2 regions of the Schaalia sp. 19OD2882 genome follow, and region 1 is predicted to be linked to the other one. Evidence: riboswitches for the same ligand, from Rfam matches in the RefSeq annotation. Region 1 holds a riboswitch; the other holds the start of a gene.

The links. Region 1 has a riboswitch for thiamine pyrophosphate ahead of I6B53_RS10610 (thiamine ABC transporter substrate binding subunit). Riboswitches for the same ligand answer to the same signal wherever they lie in the genome.
Region 2: linked by a shared signal. The riboswitch ahead of I6B53_RS08345 (phosphotransferase enzyme family protein) and the one ahead of I6B53_RS10610 (thiamine ABC transporter substrate binding subunit) in region 1 are both predicted to bind thiamine pyrophosphate.

Annotation. Positions count from the first base shown of each region.
Region 1 is NZ_CP065521.1:2,462,076-2,469,266, forward strand. Features, by position in the region: gene I6B53_RS10590 (L-lactate permease) at 1-988, opposite strand, end outside; gene I6B53_RS10595 (hypothetical protein) at 1,113-1,940, opposite strand; gene I6B53_RS10600 (ABC transporter ATP-binding protein) at 1,937-3,019, opposite strand; gene I6B53_RS10605 (iron ABC transporter permease) at 3,016-4,740, opposite strand; gene I6B53_RS10610 (thiamine ABC transporter substrate binding subunit) at 4,781-5,893, opposite strand; TPP riboswitch at 5,937-6,039, opposite strand; gene I6B53_RS10615 (PIN domain-containing protein) at 6,304-6,939, opposite strand; gene I6B53_RS10620 (helix-turn-helix domain-containing protein) at 6,946-7,191, opposite strand, start outside.
Region 2 is NZ_CP065521.1:1,892,367-1,899,557, reverse strand. Features, by position in the region: gene ilvC (ketol-acid reductoisomerase) at 1-656, shown strand, start outside; gene I6B53_RS08350 (3-isopropylmalate dehydrogenase) at 794-1,852, shown strand; TPP riboswitch at 1,895-2,003, shown strand; gene I6B53_RS08345 (phosphotransferase enzyme family protein) at 2,038-3,231, shown strand; gene I6B53_RS08340 (ABC transporter substrate-binding protein) at 3,228-4,286, shown strand; gene I6B53_RS08335 (ATP-binding cassette domain-containing protein) at 4,307-5,893, shown strand; gene I6B53_RS11110 (ABC transporter substrate-binding protein) at 5,893-6,363, shown strand; gene I6B53_RS11105 (hypothetical protein) at 6,360-6,701, shown strand; gene I6B53_RS08325 (branched-chain amino acid aminotransferase) at 6,785-7,191, shown strand, end outside.

The sequences.
Region 1 (7,191 bases):
GCACGTCCACGCCGAACCTCCACAGCTTCGCCACGGCGAAGACCAGAACCACGAACCAGTACGGCAGCAGGGCCAAGGTGATGCGCGAAGCGGTGAGTTCCTTGCCGGCCCCAGGCTCGGACCGGTGTTCCTCGGGGGTTGTGGGCGTCCACACGACCAGCAGTCCGGCGGACAGCGCGAAACTCAGCAGCGAGGCGACAACCGCCGTCAGTTCGTAGGACAGGAAGTGCGCGGTGACCAGGTGCCCACCGCCCATGCCAAGGCCTGCGACCAGGGCGACCGGCCACAGTTGGCGAAGTCCCCGGACTCCGTCGAGCATCGCGAGCAGCAGGAATGGGACGACGACCAGGAACAGGGGGGTGATGCGTGCGCCGGTCTGGGCGACCAGGGCCGCGGATTCCTCCATGCCGCCAATCTTGGCCGTGGCGGTCATGGGGATGGCCATGGCGCCGAAGCCGACATTGAGGGAGTTGCCGACCATGGTGGCGAGGGCGGCCTTGACTGGGGGAAGGCCCAGTGCCAACAGCATGGCGCAGGTGATGGCCACAGGGGCGCCGAAACCGGCAAGGCCTTCCATGAGGCCGCAGAAGGCAAAGGCGACCAGCAGCGCCTGGACGCGCACGTCGCCCTTGCCGACCAGTGAGAACACGGTGCGCACGTCCTGGCCGCGGCCGCTGGCCTCGGTCAGGTCGTACAGCCACACGGCCATGACCACGATGTAGGAAATGACCAGCAGGCCGAAGGTACCGCCCTGCGTGGCCGAGAGCACGGACAGGGCCACGGGCATGTGGAATCCGAAGACCGCCACGGCCACGGCGACCGCCAGCGACACCAATGCGCACCAGTGGGTGGCGACCTTGAACACGCCGAGCATGACGAAGAAGAGCACCAACGGTACCAGTGCGAGCAGGGCACTGAGTGGCAGTGAGCCCGCAACCGCAGTGGTCGAGGGTGTGAAAGCGCTCTGCAGCAGCAATGGGGCGGTCACTGTGGCCTCCTCGGGTCGGTGGTGCGTTGTCGCTTCCCGTAGGGCGCCTTCCTTGGCGTCTTGTCAGAGTCTAGTCCTTCGAGAACCGGACGAAGGGCGCCTCCGCCCGCGGGTCGTGTACGACTCAGGTGAGCACACGGATGTCGGCCAGCAGGTCCGGCCTGTGGCGCACCAGGTGCGCACGGTCCTGTTCGGCCCAGGTCTGCCACCACGGGTCGAAGACCTGGCCGTCGCGCGCCAGGGCGCGGGTTCGGCGTTCATCGTGTCCTTTGGCGGCCTCGACCCACACGGCCAGGTCGGCCACGGCGGAGGTTCGTGGCGTCAGGCACCCGCATCCTTCGACGAGGACGGGGCGGGTGGGGTCCAGCAGGACGGCGCCGCCCGCTCGTGAGTGGTGCCAGTCCCAGACTCGATGGCCTGTGCGCCCGGGCCGCTTCTGGCCGTGACCGAGGGCCATTGCCCGGGTCTTTGCGGGTACTGGTGGTGCCTCACCGGTCGCCTTCGCAGGTGCGCCCGGCCCGGTCGCGGAAGTGTCCGACCGCGCGTTGACCGTGAGCGGGCCCGAACCGAGCACTCCCGCGCCCACGTCGACAGCGGGAATCCCTGTGAGCAGGGCTTCCACTGCCGCGGTGCCCGCCTGCATGCCCAGCCAGCCGGGGTAGAACAGGTCGGGACGAAGCACCTGGACCTGTGGGGCGCGCGGGCGGACGCGGAGTTCGGCGATCATGTGCCCCGCGTCCAGGTGGACGCCGATCCTGATGCCGCTGGTACGCAGTCCTTCGAGCAGCGCGCGGGTGAGCGTGGTCTTGCCGGAGCCGGACGGGCCGTCGACCAGGACGATCCCGGCCCGCCACCGGCCGCCGCCGTGTCCGTGGAGCAGCGCGGAGCGGACGCGAGTGAGAAGCCACGGGGGAATGCGCTTGTCAGCGTCGAAAGTGAGAGTCAGGGTCACTGGTGCCCGCCGGTGACGAAGGGGCATGCATCGAGGTCCAGGGCCAGGCGCACCCATCCGCCGATCAGCGAATCCGCATCGACGCGCACGGCGGGGCCCTGGGGGATGTGGGCATCGGCGACCTGGCCCGCCACCAGCACTTCGACTTCTGTGCGCCCACGCGCTGCGCGGGCGTCGCGCACTTCGGCCAGCAATTCGATCCGGCCACCGGCAGCAACCGCCTCAGGGGCCAAGGCGCCCTCGCCCGTGGACGGCGCAGGACTGGCCTCGACGCCGACGACGGTGAGCGCGCCGGGAGTCACCGCCCGCCACCGGGGCCCCTTGGACCCCTCCGAGTCCCCGACGGAAGTGGCGGGGAGGAAGGGCCCGTGGCCGAGGAATTCGGCGACTTCCCTGAGCCCCGGGTCCGCCCACAGGTCCCCGGGCCGCGCCAGCGCCACCAACCGACCGTCCACCATGACACCGACCCGGTCGGCAACGGCGAAGGCCTCGTCCTGGTCGTGGGTGACGTAGATGCAGGTGGAGCCCGTGGTGCGCAGGATCGCGCGGATCTCTCCGGACAGGCGTTCGCGCAATGAACGGTCCAGGGCGGACAGCGGCTCGTCCAGCAGCAGCAGCGCCGGTTGCGGCGCCAGCGAGCGCGCCAGGGCCACGCGTTGGGCCTGCCCGCCCGACAGGGAGGTGACAGCGCGGCGGGCGTACTCGCCCATTCCGACCAGGTCCAGGGTGTCCGCGACTCGGCGGGTGCGCTCGGCGGGCGAGAGGTGACGCAGGCCATAGGCGACATTGCCGGCGACGTCACGGTGGGCGAAGAGCTGCCCGTCCTGGAACATGAGGCCGAAGCCGCGGCGGTGCACGGGCACCGCGCCCACGTCACGCCCCTCCCAGGCGATGGTGCCCTGGGCCACGGGTTCCAAACCCGCCACGGCACGCAGCAGGGAGGACTTGCCTGAGCCGGACGGGCCCAGAAGCGCCAGGACTTCGCCGGGCTCGATGTCCAGGTCGACATGGTCGACGGCCCTCGTGTGCCCGTAGCGCACGACCAAATCTCGCACGGACAGGCCGAGAACAGGTGTCATTGGAACTCTCCCGCGGTGGAGGGGCGGCCCTTTTCGACCAGGACCATGAGTGTGGCCGCGATCAGCGCCAGCAGCACGGAGGCGGCCACTGCCACTCCCTGCTCGGCGGCGTCCGGGCGTGAGACCAGCCGGTAGATCATCACCGGCAGGGTGGGGGCGTCCGGGCGCGACAGGAACGAGGTCGCCCCGAACTCCCCCAGCGAGGTCGCGAAGGCGAAACCGATGGCCACCGCGCCGGCTCGAACCAGGTGTGCGCCGTCAATGGTGGCAATCACGCGCAAGGGACCGGCCCCCAAGGTGGCGGCGGCCTCACGTTGGCGCGGGTCGATTGCCCGAAGGACCGGGGCGACCATGCGCACCACCAGGGGCACTGCGACGACCGCCTGTGCGACGGGCACCAGCAGGGCGCTGCCGCGCATGTCCAGCGGAGGAGCGTTCAAGGTGATGAGGAACCCGAATCCGACGGTCACCGCGCTGACCCCCAGGGGCAGCATGAACACCGAGTCCAGGACGGCCAGTGCCCGGCGTGCACGTGGCGTGCGCGTGGGGCGGGTGACGACCAGCGCCACCAGGGTTCCGACGATGAGGGCGATGGCTGCGGCCTGCGTGGCCACGACCATCGAGTTCCACGCGGCCTCCAGCGCGCTGACGCGAATGGCGCGCGACAGGTGCGCATCGGCCAAGCCCGCCCAGTTGGCCAGTGTGAACTGTCCCTTGCGGTGGAAGGAGCGCCACAGGAGTTGTGCCAACGGGGCGGCCAGCAGGCCGAACACGACCAACGCCGTGAGCGCTGCGGCCGGGGCGTCCGCCGCCCCCAACGGGTGCTCGACGGCATCGGAGCGCAGAGCGAGGGCGCGTTCGGAGCGCCTTCTGGCCTGCCCGGCCGCCCACAGGGCCGCGGCGATCACCAGCACCTGGACCACGGAGAGCACAGCGGCCCCCCGAAGGTCCAGGTAGGCGGTGGTCAACAGGTAGATCTCCGATTCGATGGTGGCCAGCTCCACCCCGCCCAGGATCAACACGATGCCGAAGGCGGTCGCACAGAACAGGAAGACCACCGAGGCCGCCGAGGCAATCGCCGGCAGCAGTGCCGGCAGGGTGACGGTGAGGAATGCGCGGGTGGGCGTGGCCCCCAGTGCCCGCGCAGCCTGGACCATGCGCGGATCCAGGCGCGACCACACCGATCCGACCCCGCGCACCACCAGCGAGTAGTTGAAGAAGACCATGGCCGCCAGCACCGCCCACACGGTTCCGTCCAGGTGCAGGTCCTCCAGCCAGCCTCCGGGCACCAACAGGGAACGGAAGGCGACGCCGACCACAACTGTCGGCAGGACGAAGGGCACGGCCACGGCCGCCCTGGCCACGGAGCGGCCCGGGAAGCGACACCTGTACAGGACGTGTGCGCCGGGGACCCCCAGCAGCACGGACACGGTGGTGGCCGCGGCCGCCATGCCCAGTGTCAGGCCGATGATGCGCCATGTGCGGGCCCTGGTGAAAACCTCGTGGAAGGCGCCCGTGTCCAAGGCCCCGTCCTCGCCGACGAATCCGCGAGCCACCAGTGTCGCCGCAGGCCAGGCAAAGAAGAAGCCGAGGAAGACCAGCGGCACCAGGACCGCCGGCGCCCAGGCGAGCAGACGCAGTCCCGCCCTCGTCCCCACTGCGACTCGGGAGGTGACGCCGCCCACCGCTGGGACGACCGGGTCCTGTGCGGCGGCGCTCATGGGCGCCCGGGGACGAGGGCGGGACGGCTGGGCGACACGTTCAGCCGATGACCGTGGACTGCCAGGTCTTCAGCCACTGTTCGGCGTTGGAGGCGACCTTGTCGGCGGGGATGATGACGGGCTGGTCGGACAGTGGGCCGAAGGTTGTCAGCGTCTGGGGCGCCTTGGCCCCGGGGTTGGCGGGGAAGGTGTAGGTGATTTCGGAGATGGTCGCCTGGACCTCGGGGGTCAGCAGGAACTCGATGAACTTCTTGGCGGCGTCGGCGTTCTCGCTGCCCTCCAGCACGCCTGCGTACTCGACTTGGCGGTAGCAGGTGGCCGGCAGGGAGGCGGTCGTGGTGTCCTTGCCGTCCTCGGTGACCGAGTACGCGGGCGAGGAGCCGTAGGAGACCATCATCGGGCGCGGGCCCTTGCCTTCACCTGCGGAGTAGTCGACGTTGAACGCATCCGACCAGCCTTCGGAGACCTTGAGGCCGTTGTCCTTGAGGGACTTCCAGTATCCGGTCCAGCCGTCCTCGCCGAAGTGGTTGATGGTGGCCAGCATGAAGGCCATGCCGGGGGTGGAGGTTGCCGGGTTCATGGCGACCAGCAGGTCCTTGTACTCGGCTTTGGTCAGGTCCTCCAAGGTGGCGGGGGGCGTGAGCTTCTTGTCGGTGAACCACTTCTTGTCGAAGTTGACGCAGACGTCGCCCTGGTTGATGGGCACCAGGCCGGGCTCGCCGGCGAAGTCCAGGGCCTTGTCGGGGGAGGTGATGCCCGCATCCTTGATGACGCCCTTGCCCGCAAGGCGGTAGGAGACGGTGTTGTCCACCCCGTAGACGGCGTCGCCCTGCGGGGCGTCCTTGGTCAGGACCAGTTGGTTGGCCAGCGTGCCTCCGTCACCGACGGCCTGGATGGTCACCTTGATGCCCGTGTCCTTCTGGAAGCGGTCGAGCAGTTCCTGCGGGAACTCGAAGGAGTCGTGGGACAGGACGGTGATTGCGCTGTCGGCTCCGGCCGACGCGCCGGAGGCCATGGCGTCGCCGGACTGGCCGGCAGTCGCGGAGTGGCCGCTCTGGGTGCTTGCGCCGCCCGAGCAGGCGACCAAGCCGAGCATCAGCGCCGACGTGGCCGCCAGAGCGCCGAGTCGCGCAAGGGAGAGGGTGGTGGTCATGTGGGTTTCCTCCTCGTGGTGCGGGAGGGGAACGGGCGCGCATTGCCCGAGAGAAGTGACTTCCTACGCCGGTATTGTCCGGATCAGGTTCGAGGGTCTGCGATCGCACTCTCAGCTCCCGTGAGGGGGCTCCCCTGTCTTGCGTCGCCGAGTCTAGCACCGCCGCCAGAGGCACCCGCTTCGGAGTTCGGGGGTGAGGCGGGCCGGCTGAACGTGGCCGGTGCTTCCCGGGCGACCCGGTTGCGGGAGTCAGAGGATCACGGGGTGCGAACCTGCAGGACGGGGCCCAGCGCCAGTCCTCCGACCACGAGGATCAGACCCACACTGTGCAGCTCCTTATGCATTGGCCTTCTCCTTGCGTCGCGCCACACGTGAATCATGTTTCAGTTTGCGGATCCTGACCGATGTCGTCAGCGATCCGCCAACCGATCCACAGGCCTCTCAAGGCGCGCCAGCATATGTTCTGCCTTCTCGAGCGACATTTCGCAGACACGAAGCTCAGCCACGAACCGTGCGAACTTGGGGGCGCCCGCTGACTTCAAACGCTCGGCCTCCAAGTACGGCACCCCTCGCTTGTGGAAGTGAATGGCGGTTCTCAGAGCTGTCCGGACAATGAGGTTGCGCGAGGAGTGAGCAACCAACATGAGGAAGTCATCCACATTCATGACTTCGAACCTAAAGTCGTGTTCCTCGCTGAAACCCTTGCCATCATTTGTCAACAAGATGTCAGCATCTCCAGCAATGGCGGCTCCGATGACATGTCCGTCGAAGAGATCTGCCGGATTGTCGGTCGGCCGGAAGTCTCTCACCTGCCCGTTCGGGAACGACTCCTTGATTTTTTCAGAAATGTCCGAGATCTGGCCGCCATTCCAGTTGGGATTCTTCTTGCGCAGGTTAGACAGCACCTCCGCCAAGATGTCGTCCGTCCACAAAACTGTAAAAAGGGATGAGCGCGGATCAGTCGCCAGAAGACAGACCCAGTCACGAAGGGTCCGCGAGAACCAAATATTCGCGTCAACCAGGACGACGTGCCCATAGCCGTTCATGGGCCCTCAGCTGAAGTCCTCGATGTCGGTTTCAAGCTCCATCATTTCCAAAACTGCGCGCCGCTGAGCAGCACGTTGGCGCGCACGCAACTCCAGAATGTCACTGGCCTTGAAGCGAGTGTGCGTTCCCACCTTGTGGGAGGCAATGGCCCCCTCACGTACACGTTTCATCAAAGTGGGACGCGAGATGCCGAGCACATGGGCCGCAGCACTGGTGGTGAGCTCTTCCGGCATCGAAGCGATGGAGAACCC
Region 2 (7,191 bases), 570 kb from region 1:
ACGTGTGCATGGTCGCCCCCAAGGGCCCGGGCCACACGGTGCGCCGCCAGTACGTCGAGGGCAAGGGGGTGCCGGCCCTGGTCTGCGTCGAGCAGGACGCCTCCGGACAGGCCTGGGAGCTGGCCCTGTCCTACGCCAAGGCCATCGGCGCCACTCGCGCCGGCGTCATCAAGACCACCTTCACCGAGGAGACCGAGACGGACCTCTTCGGCGAGCAGGCCGTCCTGTGCGGTGGCGTCTCGCGCCTCATCCAGTACGGCTTCGAGACCCTGGTCGAGGCGGGCTACCAGCCGGAGATGGCCTACTTCGAGGTCCTCCACGAGCTCAAACTCATTGTCGACCTCATCAACGAGGGCGGGATCTCCAAGCAGCGCTGGTCGATCTCGGACACCGCCGAGTACGGCGACTACGTCTCCGGCCCTCGCGTCATCGGCCCGCAGGTCAAGGAAGCCATGAAGGAGGTCCTTGCGGACATCCAGGACGGCACCTTCGCCCGCCGCTTCATCGCCGACCAGGACAACGGCGGCCTGGAGTTCAAGGCGCTGCGCGCCCAGGGCGAGGGCCACCCGATCGAGGCCACCGGCCGTGAGCTGCGCGCCAAATTCGGTTGGGCCCAGGTTGACGCCGACTACACGGAGGGCTCGGCCGCCCGCTGACCCCCACTGAAGGCCCGGGGCCCGCGTCCGGTGGATCCCACCGCCGGATGCGGGCCCTTCGGAGTCGGCGCCGACCTCCTCGGACCAACGGGTGGACGCTCCGGAAGGGGGCGCCGGGCGGCGGGTTGAATGCTGCCATGACGATTCTTGATCTGGCAGTGATTCCCGGCGACGGCATTGGCAAGGAGGTCGTGCCCGAGGGACTGAAGGTCCTGGCTGCGGCACTGGCCGGCACCGGAGTGGAGTTCACCACCACCCACTACGACTTGGGCGCCGATCGCTGGCACCGCACCGGCGAGACCCTGACCGACGCGGACCTGGAGGCCATCAAGGGTCACGACGCGATCCTCCTCGGAGCCGTCGGAGACCCCAGCGTGCCCTCCGGTGTGCTGGAGCGCGGGCTGCTGCTCAGGCTCCGCTTCGCCCTCGACCACTACGTCAACCTGCGCCCCTCGAAGTACCACGAGGGCGTGCCCAGCCCCCTGGCCAACCCGGGCGACATCGACTTCGTCGTCGTACGCGAAGGCACCGAAGGCCTGTACTGCGGCAACGGGGGAGCCGTGAGGGTCGGCACCCCCCACGAGATCGCCACCGAAGTCTCCGTCAACACCGCTCACGGCGTGGAACGCGTGGTCCGCTACGCCTTCGCCAAGGCCGCCTCGCGCCCCGCCAAGCACCTGACCCTGGTCCACAAGCACAATGTTCTGGTCCACGCCGGACACCTGTGGCGCCGCACCGTCGAGGCGGTGGCCGCCCACTACCCCCAGGTCAGCGTCGACTACTGTCACGTGGACGCCGCCACCATCCACCTGGTGACCGACCCCCAGCGTTTCGACGTCATCGTCACCGACAACCTCTTCGGTGACATCCTCACCGACGAGGCCGGGGCCGTCACCGGCGGCATCGGTCTGGCGGCCTCCGGAAACATCAACCCCGATGGCGTCTTCCCCTCGATGTTCGAACCCGTCCACGGCTCCGCCCCCGACATTGCGGGGCAGGGCAAGGCCGACCCGACGGCCACCATCAGCTCGGTGGCCCTCATGCTCGACCATCTCGGACACGCGGCCCCTGCCCGCCGCATCGAAGCCGCCATCGAGGCGGACATGGCGGCCCGGGCGACTGCGGCTGCGGCAGGAGCGCCCTTGGTGCGTTCGACCAGTCAGATCGGCGACGCGATCGCCGCCCTGGTCCACTGACGGGCGGGGTTGTCTCCCGGCGCACACTGCGCCTATCGTTGAAGGACATTGCACGGGAGCCCTCATCCAAGGGCTGAGAGGGAGGTCGAGCCTCCGACCGGTGAACCTGATCTGGGTCATGCCAGCGAAGGGACGCAAGTCCACCCCCACGGGTGTCCGTGCTCGCACGCGACCTCGGAGGGGACATGGACACCAGCAGTCGGCTTCCCGACCGCCTTCCCGGCGACGACCCGCAGATGAGCGTGGTCGATCCCGTGTGGCCGGTCATCACCCGTGAGGCCGCAGGGGCCGTCCTGGGGGCACTCGCCAGCCCGGTGCGCGCCACACGGGTCCTCACCGTCTCCTCGCGGCCCATGGCCGCCGCCTCCTTGGTCGACACCGACGCCGGTCCCCTCTTCCTCAAACGCTACGGCCACGCCAGCGTGCGCCCCGCACACCTGGAAGCCACCCACCGCTTTGTCGCCCACCTGGCCGACCACGGTGTACCCACCCCGCGCTTCCTCCCCTTCTCATCCGGTAGGACCGCCATGACCTGCGAGGACGGAATCTGGGAGGTGTGCGGGGCCGCCCGCGGCGAGGACCGCTACCGCCTGACCCACTCCTGGCAGCCTCCCCGGAGCACCGCGGACGCCCACGCCCTGGGCAGGGCGGGAGCGGAGATGGCCCTGGCTTCGGCCTCCTTCGATCAGCCGCGCCAGGCCGACGCCATCTACCAGAGCCGCCTGGACCTGTTGGCCGACGCGGACCCGCGCGGCCGCGTCCACGAATGGCTCGGCCGCCACCGCGCGGTCACCGAGGTGTTCGAGCTCCTCGGCGCGGACGTCGACTCGGTGATGGCTCCCCACTTCGAGGCGGCTGCCCGCCTGAACGGTCACCTGGCCGACATGCCCACCCAATGGACCCACGGAGACCTGCACGTCTCCAACGCCTTCTGGGACGAGGACGGGGTGTGCGACCTCGTCGACTTCGGCCTGGCCGACCGCAATGTCGCCGTCCTGGACCTGGCGGTCATGGTCGAACGCAACGCCTTCGAATGGCTGGAGATCATGAACGGGCGCACTGATGCCGTGCGTCGTGACATCGCCGAGGCTCTCGTGCGCGGCTGGCACGAGGTGCGCCCACTGGACCCGGCCGAGCGCGCCGCCCTGCCGGCCATCATGCCCGTCGTCCAGTCCGAGTTCGCCCTCAATGTCATCGAGTACCAGTGGGGGGTCCTCGGCAACGAGGCCTCGGCACGCTGGGCCCTCGACGTGTTCCTCGGCGCGCACACCACCTGGTTCACGTGCCCCCAGGGCCGGCAGTTCACCGCCTGGCTCGGCACTCTGATGTGCGACCTGCCCGAGGGGCCCGCATCGCCCGAAAGGAGAGACCACCGATGACCCGTACGCGCCGCCTGACACCGTTGGCCGCCCTGGCGCTCCTGCCCGCGCTGCTCACAGGACTCCTCGGATCCTGCACCGCCGGGGCGCCCGTGACCCCCGACGCCTCCGGGGCCCGGAGCGCCGAGCCTGCGAAGGTGAGGATCGTCCTGGACTGGACACCGAACACCAACCACACGGGAGTCTTCGTCGCCCAGGAACGCGGCTACTACCGGCAGGAGAACCTGGAGGTCGAGATCCTGCCCTTCAACAAGGCGGGGGTCGAAGCCGTCCTGGCCACCGGCGGCGCCGACTTCGGCTTCTCCGGTGCGCCGTGGACCACGCAGGCCAATGTCAACGGCCAGGACGTCCAGATGGTCCTGACCCTCATGCGCAAACCCGCCGTGGCGATCGCCGTCAAGGCCGACAATCCGTCGATCTCCTCACCCAAGGACCTGGATGGCAGGACCTTCGCCTCCTGGGGCTCCTCCGAACTGGTCGGCTCCGTCCGCGAGATGATCCGCGCCGACGGTGGCACGGGCACCTTCGACCAGGTGATGCTGGGCACCAGCGCCTACGAGGCCGTCCACTCCGGCACCGCCGACTTCGCGCAGGGCCTGGTCACTTGGGAGGGGATCGAGGCCGACCTGCGCGGCACACCCCTGCGATTCTTCCGCCCGGCGGACTTCGGCGTGCCCCTGGTGCCCTCCGAGGTCGGGATCGCCTCGACCCGCACCTACCTGGCGGACCACAGCCAGGTGGCCCGAAGGTTCCTGCGCGCCACCCGCCGGGGGTACGAGGACGCCGTCAAGGACCCGGCGGGCACGGCCGACGTGCTCGTCGCCGCCAACCCGCAGGCCAAGATCGACCCCGAATTGGCCCGGTGTTCCCAGCAGCTTCTGTCCACCGAGTACTGGCCCGACGAGGACGGGCGGGTGGGGCGCTGCGACCGTGATGCCTGGCAGGCCTACCTCGACCACCTCGTCGACAAGGGCTACTTGGTCGACTCCACGGGAGCCCCCGTGACAGTGGCGCCGAAGGTGGACGACCTCGTGACGAACGAGTACCTAGAGTGAGATCTCGGTGGCGTCCGCGCGTGCTCGTCGCCGCGTCGGCGGGTCCGGTGCTCCTGGGAGCCTGGGAGGGGATCGTGCGTGTGGGCGACGTCCCCGCGAGGATCCTTCCTGCCCCGTCGAGCATCGTCGAGGGCGCCGTGGGGGACTGGGTGAACCTCGGCCGCGCCAGCATGACCACCGTGGTCGAGGGAGTGAGCGGGCTGTTGCTGGGCATTGCCGTGGGGGCCCTCCTCGCCCTGGCACTGCACCTGTGTCCGAGTCTGGGAGCAGGGGTCCATCCGCTGCTGGTCGTCTCCCAGGCGGTCCCCCTCATCGCGGTCGCGCCCCTCATGGTCATCTGGTTCGGATTCGGCGTGAGCTCGAAGATCCTCGTGGTCGCCGTCTTCTCCGCCTTCCCGGTGGTCCTTCCTTTCCTCAGAGGTCTGGATCTGGTGCCCCGCTCCCATGTGGAGGTGGTGCGCGCCCTGGGGGCCGGCCGGGCGTGGGTGCTGGCGCAGGTGCGCCTGCCCTGGGCGTGCGAGCGCTTCTTCTCCGGGGTGCGGATCTCGGCGACCTACGCCTTGGCCACCGCGGCGACCGCCGAGTTCATGGGTGCCCGGGACGGGCTGGGCATCTACATCCTGTCCGCCCAGTCCTCATTTCGCACGGACCTCGTGTTCGTCGGCGCAGCAGCCCTCACCCTGCTCACCGTGGTCCTGGTCGGTGTGGTCGTCCTGGTGGAGGAGGCCGTGCGTCCGAGACCGCGGTTGTCGGGCAGGCGCAGGGCCTTGGCGCGGGTGGTATCGGCGTCGGGGCCGAGGGAGTCCCAGGTGAGGCCACCGGTGCGGCCCGGCCCATCGGTGACGGTCCGGGGGCTGGGAAAGACCTTCCGGGGGCAAGGCGGCCCCGTCCCGGCGATCTGCCAGGTCGACCTGGATCTGGAGGCGGGCTCCGTCATTGCCCTGGTCGGCCCCTCCGGATGCGGCAAGTCGACGATTCTGCGGATCCTCGCCGGCCTTGAGGTGGCCGACAGCGCACGCATCGAGGTCGATGGGCAGCTGCGGCGCAATCTCAGGGATCTCATCGCGTGGATGCCGCAGGGGGACTCCCTGCTGCCATGGTTGGACGTGGCCGACAATGTCGCCCTGGCCCGGCGCCTGCAGGGGGCGGACCCGGTGGCGGCGCGCCGTGCCGCCCTGGACAGCCTGAGCGACGTGGACCTGGAGGACTTCGCCGCCAGCGCCCCCTCGCAACTCTCGGGAGGGATGAGGGCCCGGGCGGCCCTGGTACGAACCGTCCTGGCAGCATCCCCGATCGTCCTGTTGGACGAACCCTTCAGCGCCCTCGACTCCCTCACCCGCACCGAGATCCAGGACTGGACCGCGCGGATCCTGCGCACTTGCGGCGCCACGGTGGTCCTGGTCACCCACGACATCTCCGAGGCCGTCCAGATGGCCGACAGGGTCGTCGTCCTGTCGGCGCGGCCCTGCCGAGTCGTCGGCACCGTCGACGTGGACCTGCCCTCACCGCGTGGCGCGCACACGCGCACCCAAGCGCACTTCCACCACCTGTGTGCCCTCGTCGAAGACCTGCTCACCTGCACCCCTCCGATTCGAAAGGAACACTGATGAGCGACACGCTGGTGCGCATGCACCTGGAATACGTCCACCCCTGGCCCAACCACGCCGGGCTCTTCGTCGCCCGCAAGGAAGGCTTCTACGCCGAAGAGGGCCTGGACGTCGACCTGGTCTCCGACGGGGACGACCGCGGCGACGCGGCCGCCAAACTGGCCCGCGGTGAATACGACCTGGCTTCCGTGCGCCTGGGGCAGGTGGTCGAATCGCGTGGTACCGACACGCCCCTGATCTCCATCGGCACCTTCAACCAGCGCCAACTCGGCGCCGTCATGACCACACCCGACACCGGAATCCGCCGCTTCGCCGACCTCGAAGGTCGCAGGGTGGCCATCCCACCGGTGGGCCGCCTGGTCCAGGAACTCCGCGAGGCGGTCCTCGCCGACGGGGCGGACCCGGACCGGGTCATCATCGAACACCCCGAATGGGAGGTCGACATCCGCGCCGTCGAACAAGGACTTTGAGAGGCCGTCTTCAATGTGCGCGCCAGGAGGCCCTGCGACACGACACCGAACTGTACCGGCGCTTCCTTGCCGCCACCGCGCGCGGCTACCGCCGGGCCATGGAGGACGAGGAGGCGGTCGTGCGAGCCATGTCGGCGGCCCTGTGGCACGTCTCTCCCGCAGTCATCCGCGCCTCGACCCGGAAGATCCGCGACTCGTGGTTCACTCCCGAGGGCCGTTGGGGAGAGATCCAGGCCGACTTGGTCGACTCCTACACCCGTTGGATGCGCGAAGGCGGGTGGACCACCGCGCCGGTCGAGGCCACCTGCGGCGCATGGCGCAACGACCTGCTTGCCTGATCCGGGTCACATCACGGAAGAAGGCGTGGGGGGCGCCCGGAGCGGGCATATCCTGTCCACGACGACCAACCGAGGAGGCCCCCATGTCGCTCGACCACACGCCCACGGAATTGGAAACACTGTCCGAGCTGCCGCTGCCCGCGGCCGACGAACTGGTCGAGCGTTTTCCCCTGACCCCCAACCCGGCCCCGGCAAGCGACGCCGTCCACGAGGAGGTCATGTCGAACCCGGGCTTCGGCAAGGCCTTCACCGACCACATGGCGCACATGGTGTGGACCCTCGAGGAGGGCTGGCACGGGCGTGAAGTCCTCCCCTTCGCCAACCTTTCCCTGTCCCCGGCGGCCTCCGTCCTGCACTACGGGCAGGAGGTCTTCGAGGGGATCAAGGCCTACAGGCACGAGGACGGGTCCGTGTGGACCTTCCGGCCCGGATACAACGCCGCCCGCATCAACCACTCCTCTTGGCGATTGGCGATGCCGGCCATCGACCA